DNA from 3 places in the Rhizobium sp. 21-4511-3d genome. Region 3 is predicted to be linked to each of the others. Evidence: riboswitches for the same ligand, from Rfam matches in the RefSeq annotation. Region 3 holds a riboswitch; each other region holds the start of a gene.

The links. Region 3 has a riboswitch for cobalamin ahead of cobU (bifunctional adenosylcobinamide kinase/adenosylcobinamide-phosphate guanylyltransferase). Riboswitches for the same ligand answer to the same signal wherever they lie in the genome.
Region 1: it holds a riboswitch for cobalamin, as region 3 does, so the genes downstream of both, nrdH (glutaredoxin-like protein NrdH) here and cobU (bifunctional adenosylcobinamide kinase/adenosylcobinamide-phosphate guanylyltransferase) in region 3, are expected to answer to the same signal.
Region 2: it holds a riboswitch for cobalamin, as region 3 does, so the genes downstream of both, bluB (5,6-dimethylbenzimidazole synthase) here and cobU (bifunctional adenosylcobinamide kinase/adenosylcobinamide-phosphate guanylyltransferase) in region 3, are expected to answer to the same signal.

The regions. Positions count from the first base shown of each region.
Region 1 is NZ_JBNWCF010000016.1:44,038-46,352, forward strand. It holds gene nrdE (class 1b ribonucleoside-diphosphate reductase subunit alpha) at 1-337, opposite strand, end outside; gene nrdI (class Ib ribonucleoside-diphosphate reductase assembly flavoprotein NrdI) at 307-717, opposite strand; gene nrdH (glutaredoxin-like protein NrdH) at 730-951, opposite strand; cobalamin riboswitch at 1,205-1,428, opposite strand; gene ACQZ5H_RS27410 (MBL fold metallo-hydrolase) at 1,559-2,315, opposite strand, start outside.
Region 2 is NZ_JBNWCF010000002.1:197,207-199,521, reverse strand. It holds gene ACQZ5H_RS06850 (TolB family protein) at 1-726, shown strand, start outside; cobalamin riboswitch at 744-925, shown strand; gene bluB (5,6-dimethylbenzimidazole synthase) at 969-1,652, shown strand; gene ACQZ5H_RS06840 (DUF2865 domain-containing protein) at 1,680-2,315, opposite strand, start outside.
Region 3 is NZ_JBNWCF010000002.1:338,619-340,933, reverse strand. It holds gene ACQZ5H_RS07515 (chloride channel protein) at 1-419, opposite strand, end outside; cobalamin riboswitch at 642-1,034, shown strand; gene cobU (bifunctional adenosylcobinamide kinase/adenosylcobinamide-phosphate guanylyltransferase) at 1,325-1,837, shown strand; gene cobW (cobalamin biosynthesis protein CobW) at 1,842-2,315, shown strand, end outside.

The sequences.
Region 1 (2,315 bases), on a different contig from region 3:
ATTTGAAGGCGCCGAGGAAGGTCGGAAACCGGAACTTCTTGTCGTAGGCGTGGTCGAAGAGATCGCGCACGAAATTGAACGAATACTGGTCCAGCACCTCCTGCTCGTAATAGCCCTCGGTCACCAGATAGTCGAGCTTCTCCCGGAGGTTATGGAAGAAGACGGTGTTCTGGTTGACGTGCTGCAGGAAATATTGCTTGGCCGCCTGCCGGTCCTTGTCCAGCTGGATCTTCCCCTCGTCGTCATAGAGGTTAAGCATCGCGTTCAGCGCGTGGTAATCCAGCGCGGCGTCAGCGGCCTGCGCCTTCAAGGGGCGCTCGAGAACTGCCGTGTCCAAAATCGTTCCAATCCGTGTTTGACATTGGCGACGTCGTCGGCCGTGCCGAGAAGCTCGAACCTGTAGAGGTACGGCACCTGGCATTTGCGCGAGATGATGTCGCCGGCAAGCCCGTAGGTCTCGCCGAAGTTGCTGTTGCCCGCAGCGATCACGCCGCGAAGGTTCGAACGGTTTGCCGTATCGTTCAAGAAACGGATCACCTGTTTGGGCACGGCCCCCTTGCCGCCCTCGCCGCTATAGGTCGGAACGACAAGCACATAGGGCGACCCTGCCTGCAGGGTCTCGCCGGTGATGGGGATGCGCTGCGCGGGAAGGCCGAGCTTCTCGACGAAACGATGGGTGTTCTCCGACCGGCTGGAAAAATAGACGATCTCGCCCATCGCGGCAGCCGATCAGGCGAGCGCGCTGATCATGTCAGGGCGAAAGCCGGCCCAATGCTGCTCGCCGGCGATGACGACGGGGACCTGACGGTAGCCGAGACCCTGTACCAGCTCGTAGGCAGCGCTATCGGTGGAAACGTCGATGATCGTGTAGTCGATGCCCTGTCGGTCGAGGGCGCGGGTGGTCGCGGTGCACTGGACGCAGGCGGGCTTGCTGTAGACGGTGATGCTCATTGTGAAAACCTCGTGACTGGAAGGCATGGGATATCGCTCGGACATCCGCCGATGTCCGCGCTTGGGAAGATCGAAATGGAAGGCAGCCGTTGCCGATTGCCGGGCGTCAGCAGCCCGTCATTCGCGCCGGTATGATCTGAAACTCAAAGACATTAGACTTCACCCCGAAGTGGCACATGCAGGACACACCGGAGGAAGCGAAGAGCCGCATCATGCGCGCACCTCATCGCTCGCCAGCCGGACACCCCGCCCGTGGACGTTTTCGCTCAAGGCAGGTCTCCTGGCTTGCGGATCATCACATTCATCCCGGCCTTCCCGGGTCTTCATGACCCAGTGACCCGAAATGGGACAGATGCTCGCCGCTCACAGTTGCGGGGGCAGCTCCGGCATTGTCCCGCTTTGCGGCGGGCCTCACCGAATTCCCGTCTTAGCCCACGACCCCTACGAATCGTGAGAACCTCGAACACTAGATATAGTACGCGAGTCAAAATCAGCGTCAATAATTTGTTTGCCAACAGCACTGAGGAAAGTGGGGAAATCCGGCGAACATGGTGAATGGGGAGTAAACGCAGCCTGTGTATCAAGGCCGGCCACTCCCCTCCCGCGATCAATCCGCAGCCGAAAATCTGTACGTAGTGCCCTGCCGCTCGGCATAGCCGACGCCGGGATAGGCCCAGTGGTAGCCGAGCAGCTTGAGCTTCTCGCCGGCGGCACGGTCGAGCACCATCTTGCGGTTTGCGAGCGCGATCTCCGGCTCGGTGTCAAAGCCGAAGTGCCAGTCCGGATGTTCGAAGAAGACGACATTGCTGGTTGCGGCATCGCCGGTGATCAGCAGATTGTCGCGGCCGCGAAGCTCGAGCGAGATATGGCCGGGCGTATGCCCGCGCGTGCTGACCGCCTGCATGCCGGAAACGATGTCGTCGCCGGGCTTTACCAGCGTCAGGCGATCCCTGACGGCGTTGAGATCGCGCTGGGCGCCACGGGCAAAGCCGTGAAGCGCTTCGGGCATGTGGATCTCGAAATCCTTGTCCGTCCAGAAGGCCCATTCGGCTTCGCTGACATAGTAGTCGGCATTCGGATAGAGCAGCGTTCCGTCGGGATTGACCGTGGCGCCGGAGTGATCGGGATGAACATGGGTGAAGATCACCTTGGTGATCGCTTCAGGGTCGATGCCCGCTGCCTTCAGATTTCCTGCAAGGCGCCCTGCTGTATCCTGAAAGCGCGTGCCCGATCCATTGTCGACGAGGATCAGATCCTTGCCTATCCGGATCAGCGGAATGTTGACCTGGAAAGGAGCGGCCGTCGCATCGCCGCCGATACGGCCGAGGATGGCGGGGCGATCCTCCGCCGGCGTATCCGGCAGA
Region 2 (2,315 bases), 140 kb from region 3:
TATCTGCTTCTGAACGGCGACGGTCTGCTCTACCGCTTGTCGCCGGATGGTGAGGGCGGGCTGAGGCAGGTCGACACCGGCTTTGCCGCGGCCTGCAACAACGATCACGGCATTTCGCCCGATGGCAGGCACTATGTGATTTCCGACAAGACGGAATATGGCAAATCCTGCATCTACACGCTTTCAGCAGAAGGCGGGGCGCCGAAGCAGGTGACGACCAATCTTCCGTCCTACTGGCACGGCTGGTCGCCCGACGGCAAGGAATTGGCCTATTGCGGTATCCGCGACGACGTCTTCGACATCTACACAATAGCGGTCGATGGCGGCGCAGAGCGGCGGCTGACGCATGGGGAGGGGCGCAATGACGGGCCGGACTATTCCTTCGACGGGCAGTGGATCTATTTCAATTCCAGCCGCACCGGGCTGATGCAGATCTGGCGCGTTCACCCCGATGGAACCGGGCTGGAGCAGGTGACCCACGACAATTACGGCAACTGGTTTGCGCATCCGGCACCTGCCAACGACAAGGTGCTGATCCTCTCCTACGATCCTGACGTCTTCGATCACCCGCGCGACCTGCATGTCAGGCTGCGGCTGATGGATATGGACGGCGGCAATTTGACCACGCTGTTCGAGCTTTTCGGCGGGCAGGGCACGATCAATGTTCCCTGCTGGTCACCGGATGGTGATGAGTTTGCCTATGTGCGCTATTTCCCGGCCACTTGAAGCGCGCCGGTAAAACGGGCAAGAGGTTCCCGTCAGGTGCCCGCCATCGACGGGAGAATCGGGAATCCGGTGAAAGACCGGAACGTGCCCAACGCTGTAAGGCTGACGCCTGCCGCATCATGCCACTGGTTAAAACCGGGAAGGCTGCGGCGGGCGGATGATGCCAAGTCAGAAGACCGGCCTGGCATCATAGACTGATCCCGCGCGGACGGCGGGTCGGTTGCGTTGTTGGGGATTTGACGATGCGACCCTTGAGCGGGGATGCGCTGCAGCGCGCATCCGCTTTTTCCGGTGACGAGCGCGATGCCGTCTACCGGGCGATCATGACCAGGCGCGATGTGCGCGACCAGTTCCTGCCGGATCCGGTACCCGAGGATGTGCAGATGCGGCTGCTTGCGGCCGCGCATCATGCGCCCTCTGTCGGCTTCATGCAGCCGTGGAATTTTATCGTCGTCGATGATGCGGCCGTGCGCCGGCGGGTATGGGAGGCGTTCGATCGCGCCAACCATGAGGCGGCCGGGATGTTCGATGGCGAGCGGCAGGCGACCTACCGGTCGCTGAAGCTCGAAGGCATCCTCAAGGCACCGCTCGGCCTCTGCATCACCTGCGATCCCTCGCGCAGCGGCGAGGTGGTGCTGGGGCGTACGCATAATCCGCGGATGGACAGCTATTCGACCGTTTGTGCCGTGCAGAACCTGTGGCTTGCTGCGCGGGCCGAAGGCGTCGGCGTCGGTTGGGTCAGCATCTTCCATGAAAGTGAGCTCAAGGAGATCCTCGGCGTGCCCGCGCATATCGAGATCGTGGCCTGGCTCTGCGTCGGCTATGTCGACGAGCTCTACCGGGAGCCGGAACTCGCCGTCAAAGGCTGGCGGCAGCGGCTGCCACTCGAGGAGCTGGTCTTCCGCGACGGCTGGGGCCGCCGCTAGGGCCGGTCGACGTTCAGTCTATGCCGGTTAGTTCTGCTGTTGCTGCTGCGGCTGCGGGCCTGATGTTGCCGGGTTCTTCAGATCGATGCTGCCCTGGTCGCCTGCGAGGAATTGCGGGCCGACCTGGCGGACCTTGCTATTTTGCGGCTCATAGGGCCGGTCCGGGATCTGTGGCTGCGGTGCAGCCGGCGTTTGAGATGCCGTGGCTGCAGGCTTGGTGGTGATCGTGGTGATCGAGCCCTTCGGCGGCGGTTCGCTTACGGTCTGGTTCTTTCGCATTTGCTCGTAATAGGCGGTCAGATTGCAGGTGCAGGACGACTTTTCGCCGGGAGCGCGGTTCTTGTAGGCGAAGGCGTTCGGCATCGCGCTGTAACGGGCGCCCGTTGCGGCCGAGATCATGTTGGCGGCGTCGGTGTTCGAAACATCCTGATAGAAGAGCTCGGTCTCGATGCCGGGGCACATTTTCGAGCAGGTCGAGGCATCGCGGCCGAAATCGATCGAGGTGGCGTTGGTGCTGATCGGGAAGAAGCCGCCGTCGCAGGTGCGCACGCACATGGTGCTGACATGCGACATCATCTCGCCGCGCGGCACGCCATATTGCGTGTTGCCTTCCTCGCCGTTGCCGAGCGGGATGAAGGTATCGCCGCGCATCGCCTGTTCTTC
Region 3 (2,315 bases):
AAGCCGTTGGAGATCAGGTTCTGGATCGCGACGATCACGCTATCGGTCAGCGACAGGCGGCCGCCATGCAGCGCATTGGCCTCGATCGGGTCGACCATCGGCTTCTTGCGCGTTCTGCTGAGGATGAACAGCAGCAGGCCGAGAAGCAGGCCGCCGCAGATCGGCGCCAAGAGCAGGAGCAGCTTGTTGTCGATTTCCGACGAGCTCAGGCGGTCGACATCGCTGATGCCAAAGATCAGGCTGTGCATTTCGCGCGAGATCAGGCTCATGCCGGTCACCGCGCAACCGGCGATGATGCCGACAGCGCCGCCCGCGAAAACCATGCCCATTTCATTCTGGCGCGCCAGCGCGCGCAGCCGCGCCATATCGAATTTGAGATGGCGCCGCGCCAGGCGGCCGATGTCGGTTTTCGTGAGCATGGTGAGAGAACTAGGCGATGGAATGCAGGATCAAGGAAGCACGCTTTTTGCGCCGCATGATTTCGCGAGCAATTGCAGCAAAAGAGAGGCGGCCGCAAGCGAAATTTCGACTTAAGTCAATGAATTTAATAGACTATCTGTTTGGTAGACTCAGTCGGGTTAAGCGCGGGCTGTTTGGATCGTCCTGGCATCGATTGACTTCGTATGGCCGCACGCCTAACGATGCTTTCAATTACGGATGGTTCCGGGGCGGCGGTTGCTGCCCGGGATGAAAAGGGAATGTGACGGGGCGGACCCAAACCGGGCGCCTTCATCACAGCCGACCCCGCGACTGTAGAGCGGTCAGGGTCTTCCATCCGGTGCACCGGCACCACTGCCTGATCGCTGCATTCCGCAGCAGGGCAATGGCTGACGGACACCGGAAAAGCCACTGGAAATGCATCGTGATCAGCCGGGGCAGGACGCCTCTAACTCTACGAATCGTCCGCCTTTTCACGAGAATGCAGCCGGGAAGGCGAGGAAGATCCGCTGGCACGATCAGGGATGGCCTTTCGGCCGTCCCTGTCGGGGCCGACAACCGCGAGCCAGGAGACCTGCCATCTGTGCCGGGCGAAGAGCCCTTGGGCATTCCCGCCCGCTGCCAGCACGGAGGTTGTCATGGCTGAAACGAGAATTTTTATGCCGCGACGTGCGGTGCCTCAGAGGGTTTCCCTCAATCCTGTGGCCCTAGGGCCGCGCCCACGGGGTGTCACAGGAATCCAGCCACGGCGCGTCTGCGCGGTAAATAAAACAAGCCACGGAAAAGAGTCTTCTGTGCCCAAGGACTTGGGTACGCTGGATTCCTGTGACAAGCACAGGAATGAGGGAGGCGTATGGGATAGCCGCGCAGAGACGGCGGCCTTCGCATGAGCAATGTGACTTTCATCCTCGGCGGCGCCCGGTCCGGCAAATCCCGCTTCGCTGAAAATCTCATCACCGATACTGGTCTCGAACGTCACTATGTGGCGACGGGGCGGGCATGGGACGAGGAGATGCGGGCGCGGATCGACCAGCATCGGGCCGATCGCGGGCCGTTGTGGCAGACGCATGAGGAGCCGCTGCAGCTTGCCGAACGCCTTGCGGCAGTCGACGGCGAGGGGCGGGCGATCCTGGTCGATTGCCTGACGCTGTGGGTCACCAATCTGATGATGGACGAGCGCGATATCGCCGCCGAGAGTGCCGCGCTCGCGGCCTGGCTGCCGAAGGCGAAGGCGCGGCTTGTTCTTGTTTCCAATGAAGTCGGCCTCGGGATCGTTCCCGAAAACCGGATGGCGCGGGATTTTCGCGACCATGCCGGGCGGCTGCACCAGATGATCGCGGCCTCGTCCGCGGACGTGTATTTTATCGCGGCAGGTCTGCCGCTGAGGATGAAGGGTTGAACGAATGAACCAGCAGAAGATCCCCGCAACCGTGATCACCGGCTTCCTCGGGGCCGGCAAGACGACGATGATCCGCAACCTGCTTTCCAATACCGGGGGCAAGAAGATCGCGCTAATCATCAACGAATTCGGCGATCTCGGCGTCGATGGCGATGTGCTGAAGGGCTGCGGCGCTGAAAACTGCACCGAGGACGACATCATCGAGCTTACCAACGGCTGCATCTGCTGCACCGTCGCCGACGATTTCATTCCGACGATGACCAAGCTCCTGGAGCGCGACCAGCGCCCCGACCATATCGTCATCGAGACCTCGGGTCTGGCGCTGCCGCAGCCGCTGGTCGCCGCCTTCAACTGGCCGGATATCCGCAGCGAAGTCACCGTCGATGGCGTCATCACCGTTGTCGATAGCGCCGCCGTCGCTGCCGGGCGTTTTGCCGATGACCACGATGCCGTCGAGGCGCGCCGCGTCGAAGACGAA